Linked DNA regions of Spartinivicinus poritis. The protein of the gene in region 1 interacts with the protein of each later gene in a pairwise test. Links are inferred from orthologs where the notes say so. Each region holds a gene or a part of one and is shown on either strand. Other genes may lie near its edges.

Region 1 (6,175 bases):
ACCTCATGATCATCCTCATCCAACATTAATAGCTCATTTTCAACATAAAACTGTTGGATAGAAATGCCTTCAAATAGGGAAAACAGTGCTGAAACGATAGCCGCACAGGCGATGCCTATTGCTAGCCAGGCATTGTGGAGGTAGGCTACCATACCCATCCCTAGTAACATCAGGCTGATAGCCACAGGTTGAGAAATTTCAGATACAAAAAGATAAACGCTGATGAGGGATACTAATAAGCCACCACCAACATTAATCCACTTAACTAAACTCGATTCTGTTGTAGGGGATAACACAGCTGCCCTTTCCTGCTCCATATTTCAAGCATAGTCACAACCGATTTAGTTGGCTAGAGCTTAATATACAGGCCTGTTATCCACTATTTTACTATTAATCAACTGGTTGGAGAGCCATAGGTATATGCATAAAGTTGATAATAGTCTTCAAGCACATTTATTTTCTGGCAAGGTACTTTTTTAGCCTTTGTGGTGTGGAACAACATCAAGAAAAGCCTATGTCCCAATGAGTCAGCTATTCTTCTATTAAACTCACAGTTTTGTCACCATAGATGAAATTTCATGCCACTGTTTTTCAGCTACAGGCATGATTGATAAGCGGCTACCTCTTTGTACCAGTGGTAAATCCTTTAACAGTGGGTTTTCCTTTAAGCGTTGCAATGAAACCAAGTGTGTGAACTTTTCTACAAATTGAATATCTACCATAAACCAGCGTGGATTATCGACTGTACTTTTGGGGTCAAAATAGTCGGAGTCAGAATCAAGTGCCGTATGATCTGGATAAGCTTCTTTGACGACTTTCGCTATTCCTGCAATTCCAGTTTTTTTGCAACTGGAGTGATAAAAAAACACCAAATCTCCTTTGCGCATTTGATCACGCATCATATTTCTTGCTTGATAATTTCTTACCCCATCCCAGTGCTCTGTTTGATTAGGACAGTTAGCAAGATCGTCTATACTGAAAACACCGGGTTCAGACTTCATTAACCAGTAATTTGGCATGTAAGAAATATTCCTTGCGTTTTATATGCTAATTGGTTTTACTTCACACATATTTTAAACTGTGGCTATAGTCACGTTCATTCAATTAACTAATGAGTACAATTAAACCACAATGCTCATACGGCACATGTGAAGTACTTAGTGAGTGAGGTGCTTAGTAACTAAGGTAGTTGGTGACTAGCAAACAACTAATACAAATAAGCGATAAATTTGCTATATAGACAATTGTTACATACATGAACCACAAAACAAGTAGCAATTCGTTCACCACAATTTACTAAGGACGTGTGTAGTAATAACCACTGAGAGAAAATAAATATCTCCCTGTGTCAATAAAAGAGCTTGTAGCTGTCTTGCTAACTGCAAAGACCACTTGGGGAAATTTAGGAATTAACTGAAAGACCAGCAGGGTTAGTGGAAATGACACAAAAAAACAAACCTGATTTTATGCTGGTGTTAGTTTTTATTTTTGGCTTGGGGGTGCTGACCACAGGTTTTGCTCAAATGACTTTATCAAAAAGTTCAGCCGAGCTCGCCACCGTTACAAATAATGCTACACCAACAGTAAACCAATCAAACACTGATGCACAACGCACACTATAAAAGTGTGTTCTTTATAAGGCCCAGGTAAGCAATTACTTGCAATCAAGTCACTTGGCACTATGAAGCCTTTGCACTTTTGCCCTGTGACATGCTTACCTAGCCGCACCTTATTTTGCTGTATAGTACTTACTATCACTAGCAATCCCTGTCAGTGGGATATCCCAACTGGCAGTGGGCAGTTTATCCACTCGCTGGCACTCATGAGCCAAACCTACCAACTTGGGACGAGGCTTCAATGGGTTTTTCACAATAAACTCAAAAGTTCTGTCATAAAAGCCCCCCCCCATTCCTAAACGCCCTCCATATTGATCAAAGCCAACCAACGGCAGTAATACCAAGTCCATCGCCCAAGCAGACTTTAGATGCCCAGCTCGCACAGTTGGTTCCAATATATTAAAACGATTCGGTGCCAATTTTGTCGTCGGCCTAAAACGCAGAAACCACAGTCGATTATGATAAATAGGATGCAACACAGGTAAATAACAGTGCTTATTCATTGCCCAAGCTGCTTCTATTATTTGCATAGGATCAATTTCGCCGTCATTCGCTAAATACACTGCTATGTGTTTAGCCTTCAGAAACTCTGGTCTGCTTAATAAAACTTTAAGTAGCCGCTGGCTAGCTAATTGTTGCTGCTGACAAGTAAGCGCCCGACGTGCTTGGCGAAGGGTTGCTCTGAGTTGTTTACGCTGTTGGGGATTTACTGGGTTATTGATTAGAAGTGACGGCTGACGTTCATTGTCAGCAAGAAGAATTCTATTATTTTTTACTTCAGGCATAGTTTAAAACCGCTCCCCAATCCGCCGCTGTCAATTGGGCCCTTGAACCCTAGGTTCAAGGTGGTGGCTGCTGAGATGCTTTGGGCTTTCCGCCTATAGCGGACTTGCACGCCGACACCTGCAAGGAGCCTCCAGTTCCTAAATTATCGGCTCAGGGACATTCATGACTGGCCAACAGAGCAGGGAGCTTGATTTCATTATATCGATTTGAGTTAGATTGTCGCCCCTTTTTTTATGAAAATTTTTAATCAAAAGCAGGCGTATCGCTATCTGTTAATACTTGCTCGACTTTATCCAGCAGGGATTGTAACTGTGCTTGGGTATCTTCCTCGGCTAGCTGCCGCTGCTGAGCTAACTGTAAAAGTTCATGGGCAATATTCAACGCGGCCATCACTGCAATCCGCTCCAACCCAACCACAGCCCCTCTTTCCCGAATCTCTCGCATTTTGCTATCTAGGTACTGGGCTGCATCGACCAGAGCACGCTGCTCTTCAGGCTTACAACTTACCCGATACCCTTTATCTAAAATGTTAACTGTTGCTGTTTGTGTTGTTGTGTCACTCATGACTCTTGTTCCAGCGTTCTTAACCGAGTGATCATCGCCTCAATCTTAGTACGGGCAATCTCATTTTTTTCTATCAAATACACCCGTTCTTCACGCCACTGTTGCTCATTGGCACGAAGCTGAGCATTTTCCTGTTTTAATTGTTCGCACAAAGCGATCAATTGTTCAGTTTTATTTGCAAGCTGCTGAAATAAGTGATGATCCATTTTAAACGACTAAGGTATCAGGGTATAAGGCTTGCGATTACTATAGTGGGCCGTTCTGCCAGGGTCAATCCAACACCAACTATTTCAACGCCTTACTATTAATATTAGATTTTAAAATCACTCGTCATATCAGTAATCGCTTCACTCTTAAGGTGTACAGTAGTTTGCAATACCCTCAAATGTTAGGATAGAGACAAACTAAACATCTAGGTAGAATTGCAATGAAAAATGCAGCTCAAGCTCCTTCAGCAACGATTAGCTTTGATGATGTTGCTAACCTGTTTGTTTCATTGGAGCTGTTTGCTTCTCCAGCAGAATTACATGGTTTGTTAACAGGTATGCTAGCAGGTGGTTTGAGACTATCAGCCGATAGTTGGCTCTGCCAAGTTCAACAACTGTTGGATATTGAAGAAGTGTTGCCTGATCAGGCAAAGGTTATGCTGGTTTCCTTATACCAGCAAACAGAAGAGCAGTTGGCTGATCCCGAATATGGTTTTCGTTTGTTACTACCTGATGACGATGCTGAGCTGGAAAGTCGCCTTAAAGAGCTCGCTAACTGGACTCATAGTTTTTTAGCTGGGTTTGGGTTATCTGGGCAGCAACAAGCTCAGCTATCTACTGATGTAAAAGACATTCTTTTAGACTTTACTGAAATTTCACAAGTACAAAGTGAAGATATAGAAGAAGCTGACTCTAATGAAATGGACTGGCACCAGGTGACTGAATATGTCCGCATTAACGCAATACTGGTGTTCAGTGAGTGTGGCTCAAAAGGCTCCACTGAAAAAAGTGACTCTCAACTTCACTAGTTTGAATACACTAATTAGGGGTTAAACATAATAATGAAACAGCTACCCACTTCAGAATACAAACAGCGTCGATCCAATTTAATGGCAGAAATGGACGACAATAGTATTGCAGTAATACCTTCAGCACCCATTCAAGTTCGCAACCGAGATGTTGATTTCCCTTATCGACAAGACAGTGATTTTTACTATTTATCAGGCTTTCCTGAACCTGAAGCGGTGCTAGTACTTATCCCAGGTCGCAGCCATGGCGAAGCTATTTTATTTTGCCGGGAAAAAGATCCAGAAAAAGAATTATGGGAAGGCTTACGAGCAGGTCAAGAAGGTGCTTGTGAAAAATACGGTTTTGATGATGCCTTTCCAGTCAATGATATTGACGAAATACTACCAGGACTAATTGAAGGCAAGTCTCGTGTTTATTATGAAATAGGCACCAACGAGATTTTTGACCGCCGAATGATGAGCTGGATTAATTCCATCAAAGCCAAAACCAAACAGGGCTCCGTACCACCAGGTGAGTTTGTTGCACTTGACCATATTTTGCATGAGATGCGTATTTTTAAGAGTGAAGCAGAAATAGCGCTTATGAAAAAAGCAGCAGAAATTTCTGCCAATGCTCATTTAAGAGCTATGAAAGCCTGCCAACCTGGCTGTTATGAATACCAACTTGAAGCTGAGCTACTGCATGAGTTTGTTTACAACGGCTGTCGTGCAGCAGCCTATAACAGCATTGTTGGTGGTGGCGTTAATGCTTGCATATTACATTACACTGAAAATAATGACGTTTTGGCTGATGGTGATTTGGTACTGATTGATGCAGGCTGCGAGTTAGATCACTACGCCTCTGATATTACCCGAACATTTCCGGTTAATGGCAAATTTAGTAAAGAGCAACAGGCTATTTATGAGCTGGTATTAAAAGCCCAATTAGCTGCAATTGAAGCTGTTCAACCTGGTAATCATTTTAATCAGCCCAATGATGTAACAGTCCAAGTGATTACTGAAGGGTTAGTTGAACTTGGCTTACTTTCAGGTGATGTTGAACAACTAATTAAAGAAGAAAAATATAAGCCTTTTTATATGCACAAAGCGGGTCACTGGCTCGGTATGGATGTACATGATGTGGGTGAATATAAAATTGATGGGGAATGGCGTAAATTAGAGCCTGGCATGGTGCTTACCATTGAACCTGGTATTTATATCGCCCCTGATAATGAAGATGTAGAAAAGCGCTGGCGTGGTATTGGGGTAAGAATAGAAGACGATGTAGTTGTTACTGAATCTGGCCATATAGTAATGTCAGCAGATGTGCCTAAAGAAGTTACAGAAATAGAAGATTTAATGAAGAAGTCAACTTGAAGGTATGATGAACAGCGATGAGTGCATTCGTTTTGCAGCATACGCCATTATTCGGTGATGCTAAATGACCGAAGCTAACAAGCCTGACAACCATTTTCCTGTAGTGGTCATTGGCGGTGGTATGGTAGGCGCCTCGCTAGCGCTTGCCTTGCAAACCAGCCTAGCTAAGCATAGTCACCAGTCTTCTATGCCTGTAGCGATTATTGAACCTCACCCGATTAACCAGGCGAATCAGCAGCCCAGTTATGATGCTCGTTCTACCGCATTATCTCTGGGTAGCCAGTTGTTGTTAGAGCAATTAGGCGTTTGGCAGTCACTGGCTCAGCATGCCACCGCAATCAAGCATATTCATGTATCAGACCAAGGCCGGTTTGGCTTTACCCGAATGAATACAGATGAATATCAACTGGATGCTTTTGGGTATGTAGTAGCAAATCAGCAGTTGGGACAAAATCTATTTAAAGTAATTAAGCAATACCCGGCTATTGAACTATTGTCACCAGCAACGGCCTGCCAGGTAAAGCCTTTAGCAACAGGCTATGCCATTGAAATAGAGCAGGGAGAGAAAAAAAGCTGGCTAACGACGGACTTACTGGTGATTGCAGATGGCGGCCGATCACCATTAATCACCCAGTTGGGTATTAATGTTCAATGTACGGATTATCACCAAACGGCCATGATTGCTAATGTAACAACCTCGAAGCCTAATCAAGGCCAGGCCTTTGAACGCTTTACTGAACAAGGCCCCATGGCTTTGCTACCATTAGCTAAAAATCATTCAGCATTGATTTGGTCTATTTACCAAGACCAAGCCCCACAATGGTTAGATGCAACAGAT
Region 2 (6,103 bases), on another replicon or contig:
TAACAGGAAAAGATAAAAGTGAATGGTGGTCTTTCATATGTAGCGTTTGTGCTAAACCATCAAAAGAAATGTGGTGAAGTGTAAGCTATCTGTATAGTATAGCTAGTTCCTTTTCTTTCTATTGACTTTAAAGGTGCCCTTTACCATTGAGTTATATATGTCCTTAGCTGAGCGCATTGTTAGTGCTGAGTGAGTTAGGAACCTGTTTTACTATAATTAAGCGCTACTTATTCCTATTTATTCTATTGAAAAAGTTGTTGAGCAAGACGGTTGTTTTGATACTGTCAGGCAACTTAGAAGGGTGTAAAGTGAATATAGCAATAAACAAAGGTCATAAATAAAGAGTTGCTAGCTTACTGGCTTTCTTTATAAATACCTGCATTTTTTAATAGTGTAATCCAGTCATTGTTGTTCTTTAGTGTGTTTAACTGATTATTAATAAAATCGCGGACGCCAGGAAGATTTTTGGTGACTAGCATTTTTCGTTTGTATACTTGATGAGGCTGGCTGGCAATATAGATTTTATCCTCTGCATTATTTTTTTTCATTAAGTGAAAAAGTTCTCCTCTGGGAATAAGAATGACATCAACACGTTTGCTTAATAGTTTTAAAAAATTCTTTTCAAATGATGCACTGTCTTTACGATTAATCTTGCCGTTGCTTACTAAATCATCAATTCCCACATAACGGTGACCTCTAACGCCTCCAAACTTTTTGCCAGTGAGTGAGCTTGGCTCTTGGTAAGGTACAGGGCTTTCTTTTAAGGAGACGATTTCATTTCTACCTAATACAACACTATTGGTCCAGTCATAGCGTGTTTCGCTTTTATCGCCAAACCAAATTGGGTTAGCCCATATTGCAATCCCTTTTTGTTGTTCCTCTAGATACTTGTTTAAGCGAGGGCGAGGTAGAAATTTGGATATAAATGACCATTTGCCGCCGCTATGGCTGGTCAAGTAGGTTGCCAGAAAGCTGGTGATGTCACTTTTGTCTTCATTAACACCAAAGGGTGGCGATTCGTAATAGCTCCAAATAGGAATTTCTTCTCCTGCGATGCTTGTGTAGCTAAACAGCGTCAAGAATATAGCTGCAAGTAAACGTTTCAACATTGTTTTAATAAGCAAGTAAGTAATCAGACATATCTATCTTATAGTGGGTGACCGTGGGAATAGCAATTGGAGGAGTGCTATTGCTCTGTTTGTGTGTGATTAATATGTATAAAAATCAATAGATTATATGGGTAGCGAAATTTAGTAGCGAAACTTTCACTTATTACATGTAAAAAATTATGGACAAACTTTGTTCTGACATGTAACATGCGATTCATTGTTACATGTAATGGCGGTTAAGGAGTTATCCTATCCCCAACTTAAATACAACGTGAACTTTAAGAGGAACAGCGCATGGGCATTTTAAATAAATTAATGACAGCTATTCGTGGTGCAGCAACTGAAGCTGGAGAAGCAATTGTTGATAGCCAGGCGCTTCGTATCCTTGATCAGGAAATTCGTGATGCGAGTGAAGAGCTAAACCGCTCTAAAACAGCATTAGCCAACATTATGGCCAAGCAAAAACTAGTCACTGATAAATGTAGTCAGCTGACTGCCAAAATTAACGAATATGAGCAATATGCTGGACAGGCCTTAGATAAAGGTGACGAAGCACTTGCTATCAGTATTGCGGAAAAAATTGCTGAGCTTGAGGCTCAATTGACTTCTGAAGAGGAAGTGAAAGCTGGATATACCAAGAGTGTTGAAAGTCTTCGCAGTGCAGTCAAACATGCAGAAAGCAACTTGAAGCGCTTAAGACAGCAGGTTGATACAGTTAAAGCAACTGATAGTGTACAGAAAGCCCAAGCAGCAGTGGCTGCACGCTACAGTGGTGCAAACTCTAGAATGACGACGGCTGCTGACTCTTTAGAGCGAATTAAGCAAAAGCAAGCTGAGCGTGCTGCTCAAATGGAAGCTGCACATGAGTTATCAACAGAATGTGCTGAAAATGATTTAGAAAGCAAAATGAAAGCTGCAGGTATTAAAGCTAATGCATCAAGTGCTAATGATGTGCTGGCTCGCTTAAAAGCAAAAAATACAGCTAAATAATTTCATGCCCATCAGCAACTTTGCCCCTTGAGTAAGGGGCTTTTTTTTAACTAAAGGGCAGCTCTAAATAAGGAGATAAAGTTTATGTATCCATTCAGAATATTCTTTTCTACAGCCTTATTTATAATATCCTTCTTTTTGCTCATGCATCTCTTTATAGGTGGTTTTAGCTGGCTAACTTTAGTGGTAGCACTTTCAGGCTTTATTGTTGCTCGGTATGTTTGGCCCAAGAGGCGTCATCATGATAATAACAGTGCCTGGCAATGGTGGCTTGATGTGTTTGAGGTAACCATTGAGCTTTCAGCTGAGTTCATTATGCTGCCTATCCGAGCGCTTGGTAAGTTAGTGGACTAATTTACCAAGCGCTTATCTGGTAAGGCGATTCATCTAAGGTCTTGTAGGGTAATACATACAGAATACGGTGGTTATCAGCTGCCTGAAGGGGTTTTGGATGGGAGGCTAGATAACTTGGGGGTTGCATAACGACCTGTAAGCTAGGAAGAGTAAGCAGGTCGCTCGCTTTCAAGAGTTAGTATGGCTAGAGCTTACCTACTTTTTCTTCTCAGATGGGCTGCCAAGCACTATGCTTTTGCGGCCTCCGCTAGACTCATACCCACTTTGACCTTTAGGTATTTCTTGGATTTCTCCGCCTGCTTTAAGAAAAGCTGCTACTTGATCATCAATGTTTTTCTGGCGGGTTTCACTTGATAGTTCTTCTTGCTTCTTACGTGCCATGGGAGCTCCTGCTTTGGTTGAGTAAGTATTATACACAAAAGAGAGGAGGTTTGCTCTTCAATACTTTAATAGGTTTAACCTGATCCTGTATTCTGTTAAGTATAGTCGAACTCTAAAACTTATAGAGTATTTATATTAAGTGCTGCTGATATTTGGAGGTTAATATTTACTAAGTATCAGTCACTATATTCAGAAGCCCATATTGAGTTATCCATAGGCTCAGATGTTTCCTATCTAGGAAAGAGGGGGGCTTATACTAGCGTGAAGCGTTGAAGAAATGTTGGGTACCAAAAGGTACTCTTGGTAGCTCAGTGAACTTGAAAGCAGCTAATGTTTAAATTCCTTTTTTCCTATTGGCTTTGACAGTGATAAAGATTGTAATTGAAGGCTCACCTTTAAAGGAAGTGTTAAACTGGCCTGAAGCATACTTTGATAGCCTTGTTTTAGTTGATAAGCCTATTGTTTTTACTGTTGGAACGGCTGAAGTGTTAGGTCAGTTTACTCAAAAAAATAATGAACTGATTGTAGAACTCGCTCAAATTGATGGTGGTGGAGAAGGAGTATTACCTGCAATTGCAAAAGTGGCTAAATATATAGCAAAGTTAAAACAGTTAGATGCAATTAGTTGTATTGTTCACGCGATTGATTGCGCTAAACCAAACTTAAAGCTTCGTGCTCACTTAGAGAAAACAGGGTTTATTATCATTAATATTCCTGGTAAAGGTGAAGCTTACTATAAAAAAATAACAGTATGAAGAGAATTTCAGAAAATATAGAATTTGATCATTATTGGCTTAGTTATTTTCAGCCACAATATTATTTGCGATTTTTTAATGTTGTACTTATATGTGTTTGATCAAGAGCATTTGAATAAATAATTAACAATAGTCGAAACTAGTGAGCTTTAATAATTATACTGGTGGTGGTATTCTCTAAATGATATGCGTATGACATAAAAAGATCAATAAATGATATCTAAAAGTGTACTAATTTGGAGGAAGTTTTGACATCAATTGCCAGTTTAACTCCTACACCTCTTTGGAGTATTTTTCATCAAATTACTCAAATTCCACGACCTTCAAAGTATGAAGAAGCTGTCGTATATTACATAGAGTCTTTGTGTCGGGAACATAACCTGTCTTATGAAAGAGATAAAGTAGGTAATCTCATTATCCGAAAACCTGCAACACCGGGTATGGAAAATCGGCGTGGTGTGGTTATGCAAGGGCATGTGGATATGGTGCCACAGAAAAACGCTGACTCGGAACATAACTTCCTAACTGACCCGATTACTACCTTTATTGACGGCGAGTGGGTGACTGCTAAGGGCACAACCTTGGGAGCTGATAATGGAGTAGGGGTTGCTGCTGCATTAGCTGTTATAACTGCCAAAGATATTGAGCATGGCCCATTGGAAGTGCTGTTAACTATAGATGAAGAGGCGGGGATGACAGGGGCTGCTGGTTTAGAGGCTGGTTATTTTGAGGGTGACATCCTGCTGAATATGGATACGGAAGATGAAGGTGAGCTTTATGTTGGCTGTGCGGGTGGTGTTGATGTCAGTGCTAAGCTAGCGATGGATTGGCAGCATACGTGTAGTGATGATATTGCATTTGAGGTTAAAGTGACGGGGTTGCGAGGAGGGCACTCTGGATTAGATATTGATCAAGGTCGAGGTAATGCAAATAAAATCATCAATCGTTTTTTACTTGAGAGTATAGATATTCTAGATGTGAAGGTTGCCTCATTGAATGGTGGGACGCTACGCAATGCTATACCTAGAGAATCATTCACGACGCTGGTTGTCAGTCAGCATAAAGAAATTGAATTTAAAAAGGCGTTAAATAATTTTTATCAAACAATAAAAAACGAATACAGTTCAGTTGAAACTAGCTTATCTATTGACGCAGTCAAGGTGGGCTTACCTGAGAGAGTATATACGACTGAAAGTATAAAAAAGCTGGTTTACTCTGTTGCTGCTTGCATTTCTAGTCCTTCAAGGATGAGTGATGAATTTAAAGGTGTTGTTGAAACTTCTAATAATCTTGCAATTGTAAAATCTGATGATAATGATGTGCTGGTATTATCTTTAGTGAGAAGCTTGGTTAATTCCGCTCGTGATGATCTGGCTAACAGTGTTGCTGCAAATTTTAAAGTGGCGGGTGCTAAAGTATCGATATCAGGTGAATACCCTGGCTGGAAGCCAAATCCAAACTCAAAAATATTAACTTTAATGAAGGAGCGGTATAAAGCGTTATCTGGAGTGGTTCCGAAAGTTAAAGTTATTCATGCAGGGCTTGAGTGTGGTTTGCTAGGAAACCCTTATCCTCACTGGGATATGATTTCTTTTGGGCCAACCATTCGAAATGCTCATTCGCCTGATGAAAAAGTGCATATTCAGTCGGTGAGTAAGTTTTGGGATTATTTGGTTGATACATTGAAGCATATACCCACAAAATAATAGTCAAACACAAAAGCGGTGAGAAAAATCTCTTACCGTTCTTGTGCTGCAAAAGTTGGCTTGGTATATCTTAACGTTATTCTGCAGGTTTAACTGTAAGCTATGCGTTGTCAAAACCAAGGGCAAGACTTAACTCAAACAGCTATAGAGGGTTTAAATATGCACATAACCAATGGTACCTCTGCTGCAGGGGTATTGAAACAGGCATTGGGAATTTCAAAGTCTGAGTTCTTAGTAGTTAATGATGTGCTTTCCTGTGGCCCATTAAAGGCCATCATCTCAATCGACGACTGGATATCTTATAGACAGGCTTATTGGAATGATGTGCATAAGTTATGTGGCATAGAGCCATTTGAAATGTATGAGTTTGATCGGGACTTATATGTTGGTTATGAAGAATTAAAGTCATCGGATAGAATTGATGTCTGGGTTGGTACGGCACTTAGCGATCAAATAATGCTCTGCTTTTTAACATTTCTTTTTGAACGCTTGGGAATTGATTTTTCTAGCGTATTTATCCATCAATTTTCTAAAGTAAAGGGTATTAAATATGAAATTCATGGTTTAGGAATGTTAAACCATGAAAAAGTCTTAAGTGCAGACTCATCATACCAATTAACAGATAGCTCAATTAAAATTTTAACAGATTGTTGGCATGCATTGGTCTCGCCAACCCCAGACTTATATATTGAGTTTATTCAAGAAGATAAAAAAGAATTACCCTTTTTAGTACGTGCGCTTAAATATTTAGTTTATCGTTATCCTGATAAACAAACAGGATTATCCACTTGGGATGAGTCTATACTGC

What was found.
Region 2: the proteins of pepP (region 1) and ORQ98_RS04440 interact in binary tests that used the Escherichia coli proteins (3 or more experiments, as listed by UniProt). The link is inferred for Spartinivicinus poritis from one-to-one orthologs.

The regions. Positions count from the first base shown.
Region 1 is NZ_JAPMOU010000011.1:130,637-136,811, forward strand. Bases 3,180-6,175 are described here. They hold pepP (Xaa-Pro aminopeptidase), read left to right. Parts: upstream 3,180-4,014; coding sequence 4,015-5,337; downstream 5,338-6,175. Other genes in these bases: ORQ98_RS11165 (UPF0149 family protein), read left to right, coding at 3,394-3,981; ubiH (2-octaprenyl-6-methoxyphenyl hydroxylase), read left to right, coding at 5,402-6,175. Also shown: ORQ98_RS11130 (diguanylate cyclase domain-containing protein), read right to left, coding at 1-317; ORQ98_RS11135 (EVE domain-containing protein), read right to left, coding at 549-1,019; ORQ98_RS11140 (hypothetical protein), read left to right, coding at 1,440-1,622; ORQ98_RS11145 (5-formyltetrahydrofolate cyclo-ligase), read right to left, coding at 1,730-2,401; ORQ98_RS11155 (cell division protein ZapA), read right to left, coding at 2,646-2,966; ORQ98_RS11160 (TIGR02449 family protein), read right to left, coding at 2,963-3,172.
Region 2 is NZ_JAPMOU010000004.1:572-6,674, reverse strand. The notes cover bases 3,143-6,066. They hold ORQ98_RS04440 (aminoacyl-histidine dipeptidase), read left to right. Parts: upstream 3,143-3,837; coding sequence 3,838-5,295; downstream 5,296-6,066. Other genes in these bases: ORQ98_RS04435 (DUF1835 domain-containing protein), read left to right, coding at 5,398-6,066; ORQ98_RS04445 (hypothetical protein), read left to right, coding at 3,200-3,589. Outside these bases: ORQ98_RS04470 (GGDEF domain-containing protein), read right to left, coding at 1-37; ORQ98_RS04465 (type 2 periplasmic-binding domain-containing protein), read right to left, coding at 354-1,109; ORQ98_RS04460 (PspA/IM30 family protein), read left to right, coding at 1,404-2,099; ORQ98_RS04455 (hypothetical protein), read left to right, coding at 2,184-2,453; ORQ98_RS04450 (hypothetical protein), read right to left, coding at 2,649-2,834; more of ORQ98_RS04435, read left to right, coding at 6,067-6,103. UniProt on the Escherichia coli protein: Dipeptidase with broad substrate specificity. Requires dipeptide substrates with an unblocked N-terminus and the amino group in the alpha or beta position.